DNA from 4 places in the Aliivibrio sp. SR45-2 genome. Region 1 is predicted to be linked to each of the others. Evidence: predicted binding sites of a transcription regulator. Region 1 holds the regulator's gene; each other region holds the start of a gene.

Region 1 (3,219 bases):
GTATCTCGCGAAGGCGTTCAACGTGACCTTCTTCCATTAGTGGAAGGCAGCACAGTAAGCACGAAACATGGCATGGTTAGAACTGATCACATGCTATTCATCACATCAGGTGCATTCCAAATGGCGAAACCATCCGATTTGATCCCTGAATTACAAGGTCGCTTACCGATCCGTGTTGAGCTAGAAGCGCTAACGGCAAATGACTTTAAGCGTATTTTAACCGAGCCAAATGCCTCACTAACTGAGCAATACATCGCTCTATTAGCGACTGAAAATGTCAATATCGAATTTACTGAAGATGGTATTAGTCGTATTGCAGAGTCTGCATTTAGAGTTAATGAAACGACAGAGAACATCGGTGCTCGTCGTTTGCACACCGTAATGGAACGTCTAATGGAAGAAATTTCTTATGATGCTTCAGAGAAAGGCGGTGACAGCTTAACGGTAGATGACGCTTATGTAACCTCTCGTTTAGGTGAATTAATTGAAAATGAAGACTTAAGTCGCTTCATTTTGTAATCATTCCCCCTTTTAAAAAAGGCCCGATTCAACACTGAATCGGGCCTTTTTACATTAATTTTTTCAAATGTAATTACGCAATGATTTCCCAACTGTGAGTCATTTCAATACCCGAGCCGAGCATTAAACACACTGAACAATATTTCTGTAAAGAATCTGCCGTCACTCTTTCCACGATCGTAGGATCAAGCTTATCCCCTGTTATCTCAAAATGAATATTTACGTGAGTAAATAATTTTGGTGCCACATCTCGACGAGCACTTGATAGCTTAGCGACACAACCCGTGACCGCTTGATTGGCTGATTTCAAGCCATCAATCACATCAACAGAGCTACATCCTCCCGCCGCCATTAATACCAATTCCATCGGGCTTGGTGCTTTTTCTCCACCATTACCATCCATAACAACAGAGTGACCAGATTGTGATTGACCTAAGAAAGTAAATCCATCAATCCATTTAACTTCAGCATTCATAAAAGCCTCTTTACAACATAAAAGGAAAACTCGTGATCCATTTCACGAAATTGTGCCCTTGGTCGCACTATTCATACGATCAAAGTCAAGAAATCGATTGCGAAACAGGGTATTATTTTATCAATTATCTCAACGAACATGCAGCCTTGTTCCGATAACCATATTCTATAGGCCAAACTGATATTTGGCTCAGTTATTTTAAAATGGACATCGCCTACTTGGCAAACGCAGAGGAAGTATAAAGTATGGTTCTAGGTAAACCTCAGACAGATCCAACATTAGAGTGGTTCTTATCTCATTGTCACATTCATAAGTACCCATCAAAAAGTACTTTGATTCACGCGGGTGAAAAAGCTGAGACTCTTTACTACATCGTAAAAGGTTCTGTTGCTGTACTGATTAAAGATGAAGAAGGAAAGGAAATGATCCTTTCTTACCTTAACCAAGGTGACTTCATTGGTGAACTTGGTTTGTTTGAAGAAGGCCAAGAACGTTCAGCATGGGTTCGTGCAAAAAGTCCTTGTGAAGTCGCTGAAATTTCATTCAAGAAATTCCGTCAACTGATTCAAGTAAACCCAGATATTCTGATGCGTCTTTCTGCTCAAATGGCAACTCGTCTACAAATCACTAGCCAAAAAGTGGGTGATTTAGCATTCCTAGACGTAACAGGCCGTATCGCTCAGACTCTACTGAATCTAGCTAAACAACCAGATGCAATGACTCACCCAGACGGCATGCAAATTAAGATCACTCGTCAAGAGATCGGTCAAATTGTAGGTTGTTCACGTGAAACTGTTGGTCGTATCTTGAAGATGCTTGAAGAGCAAAACTTGATTTCAGCACACGGTAAAACAATTGTAGTTTACGGCACTCGTTAATTTAACGATAACCATAAACAAATAAAAACGCAGCCCATAAGCTGCGTTTTTTTATGAGTAGACTTTACGACCTAAAGACGTAAATTACCCATCGGTACTTTCAAAAATCTTATCCGCAGAAGCCTCAACAAACCCTTGATATAATTCCCCTGTAGGTAAGGCATAACGTTTGGCAAACTCATAAAAACCACCCGGAATATCAAATTCACCCTCAGTAAAGTTTACGGTTACTTTATCAGCCATCGTTGAGGACTGCTCTAAATGAACCTCAGGAGATCCTTTGACTTCTCCACCAACTTCATTAATAGAAAAACCCGCTTTTCGAAGATGTTGATTTACATCCACCACGCTATCAAAACCATCCAACTGATTAACATACACAGTAAAATGATTTGCCCCATAACCATGAGCCGCCAACCAAGAAGCGTATTCACTTTCTTTTGCTAACGTTTCGTACTCTTCATAACTTAATGACCAAGGTCGGCCAGAAGACAAAAAGTCATTACTAACAAAATAGTGGGCAGGCACTTGTTTAACTAACTTATGAATAATATCTTGAGCCTGAACAGAAAGTTCCTCAACTAATAATTCACTAATAAACACTTTAGGCGCTTTTGGATCTGGGTGTTCGAAATGTTGAGCTTTTAATTTTTTAGCAACAAACTCATATTCATCACACGCTTTATAGCCCATCGCTAAAAATGGCGCCGCTAACGTAGATAAACCCACTTTAGATAGATTAAACGTTCTTAATGCGATGTGATCATTAATAATCTCGTCACCGCCAGACAGTAATTGTCGAACCTTCCCAGCAGAAGGAGATAAACGAACGACATAATCTTGCCATAGTGCCGAAAATAAAGAATTCACATTATTCATACTCGTTACCTCTTAAAGAGTTAGTCCTGGAGATAATTGTGCAGGAATTTCACACGCGTCACCTTCCATCGATGCCATTGGATAAGCACAATAATCTGCCGCATAATACGCACTCGGCTTCATATTACCCGATGCACCTGGGCCACCAAATGGCGCATCACCACTCGCACCTGTCAATTGACGATTGCGATTAACGATACCTGCACGAATGTGTTCAACAAAGTATTCCCACTCACTGTCATCCGTCGATACTAGACCCGCAGATAAACCATAGCGAGTGTCATTAGCAAGCTCTACCGCTTCTTCTAATGTCTCATAACGCACGACTTGTAGTAATGGTCCAAAGTATTCTTCATCGGGTAATTCAGCAACGTTAGTAGCATCGATAATCCCCGGAGAAACAAAGGCGTGACCTAGGCTTTTAGCTTCAAGTAGAGACTCCCCACCTAAATCTTGTAAATTCTTCTG
Region 2 (3,219 bases), on a different contig from region 1:
TCGGAATATGCCTTGTTCTACTAAGTCTAGAAGTTCTTTCTTACTCGCGCCAATAATGCCTACATCAACGTGAATTTCTTTCTCTTCTCCAACACGACGAAAATTACCATCTTGGATGAAACGTAATAACTTAATCTGTAATAGAGGGCTCATTTCACTGATTTCATCAAAGAAAACGGTTCCGCCATCGGCTTGTTCAATAATCCCTTTCTTTCCTTCTGGCATATTCGGAAACGCACCAGGGGCATAACCAAATAATTCAGTCTCTGCAACGTCATCAGGCATGGCTGCACAGTTAACGACCATAAATGCCTTACCCGAACGAATAGAAGCATTATGACAAGCACGTGCTAGCATTTCTTTGCCCGTTCCCGTCTCTCCTTGAATAAGTAAAGATTGATCAATATCGGACAGTTTTTTCGCTTGAGAAATCAATTTTTTGTATTTAGTCGATGAGCCGACAAAATGCTCAAAACCCAAATTAGACGATTCAGGGATAAAAGGTCTTGCGTGCTGTGATTCTACTGCGGGCTTAATGATTACCACCGCGCTTACCAGTATCGATGCATTACTGTCATTCGTAATGTATACCGGCATAATTTCCATCACATAAGCAACACCATCAACTTTCATTGATTCACGTTGACGAATACGCGACTCTTCCAACCAAAGCATGACATTAAAATCAGGAACAAGAACCGTCGCTGGTTGAGCGATTAACGCCTCTCTTTCTAATTTAAACAATGACATTACCGCGTGATTTACCGTGTCAATTTTACCTTTTAAATTAATCGAAAAAACAGGGTCTGGTAATGTACTCAATACCGCGAGCAATTCGGTATTACGACGTTCACTCGGTAAGAATTGAATTTTTCTTACATCAATAACCCCATCGATTCGTCGAATTTTTGCCATTAATAGACTAAACTCTTCAAAGTCAACTTCAGGAAAGTTAAGGTAAATTAAGCCCGATTTATCAATCTCGATATCTCGTAAATCAATACTCTGAGAAGCAAGAATATCAAGTAACTCACGGGTTAGACCTAATCGATCTTTACACTGTACTTCAAGACGCACAAACAATCCTTAATAAGAGAGGTGTCACAATATGTTTACAGGCAGTTTGCGTGAGTAAAAAAAAAGAGTCAAGCTGAAGTGATCCAAATGGAGAGTTAATTCGTTTAATTAACTACATATAATAAAAATAAGCAATGGAGTGTAAATCATGGATATTCAAGTTGGTATAAGTTCATGCGTCAATGGTGAAAGTGTTCGTTTTGATGGCGGGCACAAAAGTAATAAGTTTGCCTCTAAAGTGCTTGCCCCTTATTTCACTTATGTTCCAATCTGCCCTGAAGTCGGCAGTGGAATGTCAGTTCCTAGACCAACCATACGTCTTGTTACTAACGAAGAGCGTATCGCCCTAGTCGATTCAAAGAATGCATCACTTGACTACACCGATTCAATGATCGAATTCTCACAGAAAACCGTTAATCGATTAAAAGAAACCGAAATGTGTGGTTACATTGTCTGCGCTAATTCTCCAAGCTGTGGCATGGAGCGTGTCAAAGTTTATAGTAAAAATAGTGCGACTAAAAATGGCGTAGGTCTTTATACTCAAATATTAATGAAAGAGATGCCTTGGTTACCCGTAGAAGAAGATGGACGACTCTCTGATCCTGTATTAAAAGAGAACTTCATTACTCGTGTGTTTTGCTTAAATGATTTATATAAATCGATGGATGGCAACCCAACACCTGGGAAAATCATTGCGTTTCATTCCCGCTATAAATACACCTTAATGTCTCATTCAACCGTCGGTTACAAAGAACTCGGTAAGTTAGTCGCTAAAGTCGCGGATTATGACATCCACGAGTTCTTTGCTATTTATCGTACTCAATTGATGCAAACCATGTCGATTCGTGCGTCACGCAAAAACAATACAAACGTATTAATGCACCTACAAGGGTATTTCAAAAAAGAACTAGAATCACCACAGAAAAAAGAATTAGCCCTTGTGATTCAAGAATACAATCAAGGATTACTGCCTCTATTGTCTCCGATAACCTTAATTAAACACCATTTAGGAATACATACTAACGAATATTTAGCCAAACAATCATTCCTGAATCCATACCCTCAAGAATTGAGATTACGCTATGGATTATAAACCAACGACACAATGTGTTTGGTTTAGAACTGATTTAAGAATTGCTGATAACCCTGCGTTATCGGCAGCCCTTGCCAATCAAGAACCAACCATTGCTCTTTATGTCGTTAGTGAAGCGCAATGGAAAAAACACCATAAATCTTCTATTCAAATTGATTTAATCAAAAGACGTTTACTTGAGTTAGAAAAAGAGCTGCAAGAAATAAACGTCCCATTAATTATTGTGTCTTGCCCGTGGTTCAAAAATACCTCAGAGCAACTTACAATGCTCTGCAACGATCTCGATATTACTCATCTGTTTGCGAATAAAGAATACGAAGCCGATGAATTAGCCCGAGATGCCGATGTAAGATCACAGTTAACGAATATTGAGAGTCACTTCTATAATGCAAAGTGCGCCGTCACGGTTGGTAAAATAATAAATAAAACCCAGAAACCTTATAAAGTATTCACCCCCTTTAAAAAAGCATGGCGAGCGTATTTTTATCAGCACTTCCCAACCATAGAAAAAGTCATTCCTTCGGTTCCACTGTCTGAACAACAGTTAAATACATTAACACCTTATTTAGATAGCAAATTTACCTCATCGATGAATAATGAAAGCAAAGTGTGGCCAGTTTCGAATACTGCGATACTTAAAAAAATGCGTCTATTTTGCCGAGAGAAATCACAAGATTATCATGATCAGCGTGATTACCCAGCCATTAATGGTACGAGTCAAATATCGCCTTATCTTGCTATTGGTGCACTTTCAGCAAAACAATGTATTTTAAGTTTGCACTTAGAAGCCAATAATCAACTCTCACAAGGTCAAGAAATTTGGCTTGATGAGTTAATTTGGCGAGAATTTTACACCCACTTACTCTATTTTTTTCCTAGCTTATCGAAGAACCACGCGTTCCTTGATTTTGAAAAACACATTCAGTGGAATAATAAACAAGATCAGTTTGAACAATGGTGTAATGGTGAAACTGGCTACCCTATTGTCGATGCCGCGATGAAACAACTGAATACCACAGGTTGGATGCATAATCGATTACGCATGATCA
Region 3 (3,219 bases), on a different contig from region 1:
TTTGTGGGTGATAACACCAGTTATGCCAGTGAATGGCTACCAACCGCAAAACTGGAAGGAAAAGCTGCGCCAGAATTCCAAACTGAACCTTTAGTATTTTCACCCGAATCAAAAGAGCTTGAATTAACCGAACTACAACGCTTTTGGCGCTTGCCTGTAGCCTATTTCTTTAACCGTGGTTTAAAAGTATTTTTTGAAACGGTAGAGAGTCGAGTGGAAGATGATGAACCGTTTTCTATTGATGGCAGAACGGGTTACAGCATGAAATCAGAGTTGTTAGAGGAGTTATTGGCCTATGATGATCCTAACCAAGTATTGCAGTTAAGTCGTGAGTTTTATCAGCAACAAAAAGCGCAAGGAAAATTACCTATTGGTAGCTTTGGTGAGATCGCGGCAGATAAAGAAGTGAACACCGTAAAAGAGTTAGTGGCCCATATTCAACCATTAACAACATCACCATTAGAGGATCAAGAAGTGCGTTTACGCTTTACTTTTCCTCATGGTGAAATGGAATTGCAAGGTTGGCTAAAACAGCGTTATCAAGCGGGAATGCTGCGTTATCGTGGGGGTAAAATTCGTTCTCATGAAGTTTTAGCAACGTGGATTGATCACCTTTGTTTGTGTGCGATGAAGCAACAACAGTTTACTCACCTGTTTGGCACCGATGCGATTTATCATTTTGAGCCAATCGAAACAGAAAAAGCGTATCAACATTTAGAAGTGATATTAAGTCTTTATATTTCTGGTAACTGTGCGCCATTGCCTTATTTACCAAAAGCCGCGTTGGCCGGACTAGAAGCACACATTGATAAAAAAGGTGTGTGGAATGACGATGAAGAAACTCATGAAAAAGCATTGAAAAAAATGGCTGATGAATACAGTGGAACTCGTTACGCGGGTGAAAACAGCAATGATTATGTCATGCGTATGTGGCCTGAGTGGAGTGACGAATTAGGTCAGATTATTTTTGATAACGCGAAAAACGTATTACATGATGCCTTGTTACACAGTGAGAAAGAAAAGCGGTAATTTAAAACAAAGCAATGCTTAAGAAATAAGGTATTGAAGAAGAAGCACGGAAGAAAAGAGTAGGGTGGCCGCCAGTAAATCATTTTTAGTGTAGGGCGTTCGCTGTACGGCCACAGGTCAGAGGTTGACCGAATCCTTTAATACAAATGCACATTTAATGAGCTCTTTGTAAGTGCGCTGAGTGTAACAAAGCATAAAAAGTGAACCGTGAGAAAGATCTCACATTGGTCGCTTTATTAATTTTATTATCGTTGTTCCTAATGAACTTCGATATGGGTCACACAAATAGTCTGTAAAAACAGAGTGTTGATGATAAATAAAAATGGTGATGTTCGATGACGACAATCGCAGCTCCAAATCAATTGAATGCAATGACGTTTCCTTTACATGGGACACGTTTAATTGAAGCTTCCGCAGGTACAGGTAAAACCTTTACCATTGCCAGTTTATATCTACGTTTACTATTAGGGCATGGTGATGAGAACAGTCGCCATAGTGAAGAATTAACCGTAGATAAAATACTGGTAGTGACTTTTACGGAAGCGGCAACCGCAGAATTAAGAGAACGTATTCGAACTAAGATCCATGATGCTCGTTTAGCGTTTGCTCGTGCTGTGCATAAAAGTGATTATGAGAGTGGCGATCCCGTTATTGACCCGTTATTAGCGGCTATTTCTGATCATAAGTCGGCAGCACACATATTATTGAATGCTGAACGCAGTATGGATGAAGCCTCAATCTTTACTATTCATGGCTTTTGTCAGCGTATGCTAACCCAAAATGCATTTGAATCTGGCGCTCAGTTTGAAAGTGAATTTGTTACCGACCAAGCCAAATTAATGCATCAAGTGGCCGCAGATTTTTGGCGTCGTAGTTTTTATCATCTGCCAAAAATGGTGGCTGAAAGTGTTTATGATTGCTGGCCAAGCCCTTCTGCATTATTAGGTGATATGGGCAATAGTCTTACTGGTGTCCCAAAGCATTTAACGGTTGAGCCATTAGAAAACTCACTAGAAGAGTTCTGTCAGCAGGGCATTGCTCGTATTGATGAATTAAAAAAACAATGGTCAGAGCATTGTGCCGATTTTGAAGCCTTAATTTCAGGCTCAGGTGTTGATAAACGTAGTTACACTAAAAAGAATTTACCAAATTGGTTAGAGCAAGTGTCAGTATGGGCAAGTAACCCAACGACTTCGCTGCAAATTCATGACAAATTAGAAAAGTTTTCTCAATCGTTATTAATTGATAAAACCAAAAAAGGTGAAGCGCCAGAACACGCGGTATTTAAACTCATTGATGAATTTTTAGCGCAGCCATTAGAAATAAAACAGCCATTGTTATCTTTAGCTATTCATCGCTGTCGAGAAACCTTACAGCAAGCAAAAGAACAGAAGAATTGGTTATCGTTTGATGATTTGTTAAGTCAGTTATCTGAAGCAACAGAAAATCAAGAGAACGCCTTATTACTAGAAAAAATTCGAGAGCAATACCCAGTCGCTCTGATCGATGAATTCCAAGATACCGATCCACTTCAATATTCTATTTTTAATACCATCTATCAAGATCAATCACAGTGTGGTTTGTTCATGATTGGCGATCCAAAGCAGGCTATTTATGCTTTCCGTGGCGCAGATATATTTACGTATATTCAGGCTCGTCGCCAAGTGGCGGATCACTACACTCTTGATACTAACTGGCGATCAACTGCCGATATGGTGTCGTCAGTAAATCGTATTTTTGAGCATGGTAAACAACCGTTTTTATACGATGATGATATTCCGTTTTATCCGGTGAAATATAACCCAAAAAATGCAGAGCAGAAATCGTGGTCGTTAGAGAATCAAACTCAGCCAGCAATGACGTTTTGGTTACAAGAAAGCAAAGATGGTAACCCGATAAACAAAGGCAATTACCAACGAGTAATGGCGGAATCGACGGCGGCGCAAATTCAAACCATTTTGACCGGTTCTCAACAAGGGTCTGCACATCTACAAAATGGAGAGAAAAAAGAAGCGATTAAAGCTGGGAATATTGCCGTACTGGTTCGTACTGGTAAAGAAGGGAAATTGGTTCGTGAAGCGTTATCAAAACAGGGTATCGCCAGTGTTTATTTGTCGAACCGAGACAGTGTGTTTTCTTCGCCATTAGCCAAAGATATTTTACGTTTATTGCAGGCTGCAATGACGCCAA
Region 4 (3,219 bases), on a different contig from region 1:
TAATCAAGGCCAACGCTTTCTTGGTTGCCTTCACCTTTTGGTAAGTCGCTGTCTAGGGTGAATTTATCACCAATAGTTAAGTGGATTTTACCGTCTTTAAACGTTGATACGCGAATTTTAGGACCTTGAAGGTCACCAAGGATTGCTACGTGAGTGCCTAGTCTTGCTGCGATTTCACGAACTTTTTTTGCACGTTCGATGTGGTCTTCTGCGCTACCGTGTGAAAAGTTCATACGAACAACGTTTGCACCAGCGACAATGATTTTTTCAAGATTGTTATCACGGTCAGTTGCAGGGCCAAGAGTACAAACGATTTTTGTTCTACGTAGTCTGTTAGACATATTATCTCCAAGAGGATGTTATTGTATTTACTTCATTATTAGATAAACATATATCGAGAATGATGACATTTCCATGATTCAAACAAGGAAATTGTAAAACTTTATCACGCAATCGCTAAATACTTGTGTGTTTGTATAGAAAGTCGCCAGTTTTTCTTAATACAGGTTTCAATACACAGTTCGGTAGCGCGTGGTTTCTGGCTAATCGGTTGCAATGCAATCGTTACATCAGTTAATAGATTAACACCATCCAATAGCGCTTCTAGCTGTTCTATGTCTTTAGTGGTGCCTACAGGGTGTTTGATTTCGTTGGCGCGCATTAGGGCTTCGTCTAATACTGGAAGCTTACCTTTCATATTTATTTTTGGTGACACGGTCACCCAAGTGTTATCTGAAGTAAGAATAGGATAGGTGCCACTGGTTTCAATTTGGCAGCGGTAACCGTTCTTTTCTAATTCTTCTGTTAATGAGGTGAGATCATACATACAAGGTTCACCACCGGTGATAACCATGTGTTTTGCGGTATACCCTTGTTGAACTAACATATCGATAATTTGTAACGCCGTTAATTCAGTCCAGCTTGGTGCGTCTTCAGTTTTGGCTAGAATGGTCGCTAGGTCTGTTTTATCGCTTAATTCCACATCCCATGTTTGTTTGGTATCACACCATGAGCAGCCCACGGGGCAACCTTGCAAACGTAAGAAAATAGAGGGTACACCTGTAAAAGTGCCTTCACCTTGAATGGTTTCAAATAACTCATTAATTTTAAATAACGCGGATGACATAATTATTTTACTCAAATAAAAAACTATAAAATTCGGTGGATGAAATACGGGTTAAAGTCGCATTTTCAGTAAATATTTCATAAACTTCGTGATTAAAGTCACGTAGGTTAACTCTTAAGCTTCACAATTACTTCGCAAAGTAAAAAAATGATTTATTGCTACATTTTTTTACTGGAGACACCCATGTACGTGGCACAGCCCGGACAGATTGATCACTTAAAACAAGTAAATGCAGGACGGGTTTATAAACTAATTGACCAACGTGGCCCTATCTCTCGAATCGAGCTCTCAAAAGAGAGTCATTTAGCGCCTGCAAGCATAACTAAAATTACGCGTGAACTGCTTGATGCACACCTTATCAAAGAAACGCAGGTACAAGAAGGAAATAGTCGCGGTCGTCCAGCGATTGGGTTGAAAGTTGATAATGAAGGGTGGCAATTCCTTTCACTTCGTTTAGGCCGCGGGTATTTAACCATTGCTTTGCACAGCTTAGGCGGTCAGCAAATCATTGAAGAAAAGCAGAACATCAAAGAAATAGAGCAAGATGAACTGTTAGCCAAATTGTTGACAGAAATTGAACGTTTTTTCCAAAAGCATGCTCGTATTCTTGGGCGAATTACCAGCATTGCTATCTCACTGCCTGGTTTAATTGTGTCGTCTCAAGGGCTAGTGATTCAGATGCCACATTATAATGTGAATAATCTCCCTCTTGGCCCTAAGATTTATGAAGCGACAGGTCTGCCTGTTTTTGTTGGTAATGACACCAGAAGTTGGGCCTTAGCTGAAAAACTCTTTGGTAATTCACAAGAATTTGATAATTCGATTCTTGTTTCTATACATCATGGGGTGGGTGCTGGAATCATTATGAATGGGGAGGTGCTGCAAGGTAGAACCGGTAATATCGGTGAAATGGGGCACATTCAAATTAACAAACTTGGGTTACGTTGTCACTGTGGTAACTCTGGGTGTTTAGAAACCATTGCTAGTGCAAAAGCATTGCGCGATCAAGTTCAAAACTTAATCAATAGTGGACACCAGACGTCATTGAAAAACAAAGTGATCACGATAGAGAATATTTGTTTAGCCGCGAACGAAGGTGATATCTTGGCGAAACAAGTGATCACTGAGCTTGGGCACAGTTTAGGTGAAGCGGTCGCCATTATGGTGAACTTATTTAATCCTGAAATTGTATTGATTGGTGGAGAAATTAACCTTTCTAAACACATTTTATATCCAGCAATCATGGATTGTATCCAGAATCAGGTTCTTCCTTTATATGCGAAAGATACACGATTAGAAGAAAGTCGATTTTACACTCAAGCGACGATGCCGGGTGCAGCCTTAGTGAAACAGGCAATGTTTGATGGCTCGTTATTAATGAGAGTGATTGAAGGGTAATTCTTAGCTCTATTTATTTTAACGAATAAGTTTAGTGGGTATAAACAAAAAAGAGCATCATTAGAATGCTCTTTTTTTGTATTAAGATTGTTGTTATCGATAACGGGCTATGCGTTTAAAAAGGCAATAAACGTATCGATATCATCTTTTGAAATGTCTTTATGTGTCACAAAACGGATAGGGTTACCCGCAGAGATTAAGATATCTTGCTGTTGAGCTTTTTGTTCAATGTGGTGTATATCAACGTTCGCGTCTAATTTTGCAAATACGATATTTGTTTGAATATGTTCAACATTGACAGAAAAACCATCCACGGTATTCAATTGTTCAGCAAGGTATTTTGCGTTGCTGTGGTCTATAGCTAACTGAGGAACTTGCTCAGTTAACGCCAATTTACCTGCGGCGGCAAGGATACCGGCTTGACGCATGCCACCACCTAGCATTTTTCTAATGCGGCGTGCTTTCTGGATATACTCTTTCGGGCCTAACAATAAAGAACCAATGGGTGCAGATAACCCTTTTGATAAACAGATAGTCATGCTATCAAAATGCTGTGCGATCTCTTTAATATCAACATTAAGTGCTGTTGCTGCGTTATAAACACGAGCGCCGTCTAAGTGAAGCGCTAAATTATGCTTATTAACAAACTCACGAGCTTGAGCAAGATAAGACAATGGCAACACTTTCCCATTAAT

What was found. The regulator CRP, encoded in region 1, controls carbon source genes, mostly activating them, when cyclic AMP is high. The targets are predictions, from matches to a motif close to TGTGANNNNNNTCACA.
Region 2: the regulator CRP is predicted to act here: its motif matches at 1,091-1,106, upstream of AACV33_RS16515 (YbgA family protein).
Region 3: the regulator CRP is predicted to act here: its motif matches at 1,236-1,251, upstream of recB (exodeoxyribonuclease V subunit beta).
Region 4: the regulator CRP is predicted to act here: its motif matches at 1,214-1,229, upstream of queE (7-carboxy-7-deazaguanine synthase QueE).

The regions. Positions count from the first base shown of each region.
Region 1 covers NZ_CAWPRC010000150.1:127,917-131,135, forward strand. Annotated here, with positions in the region: gene hslU (HslU--HslV peptidase ATPase subunit) at 1-519, shown strand, start outside; gene AACV33_RS09500 (OsmC family protein) at 593-994, opposite strand; gene crp (cAMP-activated global transcriptional regulator CRP) at 1,240-1,872, shown strand; gene AACV33_RS09510 (DUF1338 domain-containing protein) at 1,957-2,751, opposite strand; gene astD (succinylglutamate-semialdehyde dehydrogenase) at 2,764-3,219, opposite strand, start outside.
Region 2 covers NZ_CAWPRC010000177.1:10,300-13,518, forward strand. Annotated here, with positions in the region: gene tyrR (transcriptional regulator TyrR) at 1-1,077, opposite strand, end outside; gene AACV33_RS16515 (YbgA family protein) at 1,226-2,170, shown strand; gene phrB (deoxyribodipyrimidine photo-lyase) at 2,160-3,219, shown strand, end outside.
Region 3 covers NZ_CAWPRC010000172.1:13,472-16,690, forward strand. Annotated here, with positions in the region: gene recC (exodeoxyribonuclease V subunit gamma) at 1-1,029, shown strand, start outside; gene recB (exodeoxyribonuclease V subunit beta) at 1,365-3,219, shown strand, end outside.
Region 4 covers NZ_CAWPRC010000165.1:18,605-21,823, forward strand. Annotated here, with positions in the region: gene pyk (pyruvate kinase) at 1-341, opposite strand, end outside; gene queE (7-carboxy-7-deazaguanine synthase QueE) at 446-1,126, opposite strand; gene mlc (sugar metabolism global transcriptional regulator Mlc) at 1,310-2,524, shown strand; gene ltaE (low-specificity L-threonine aldolase) at 2,632-3,219, opposite strand, start outside.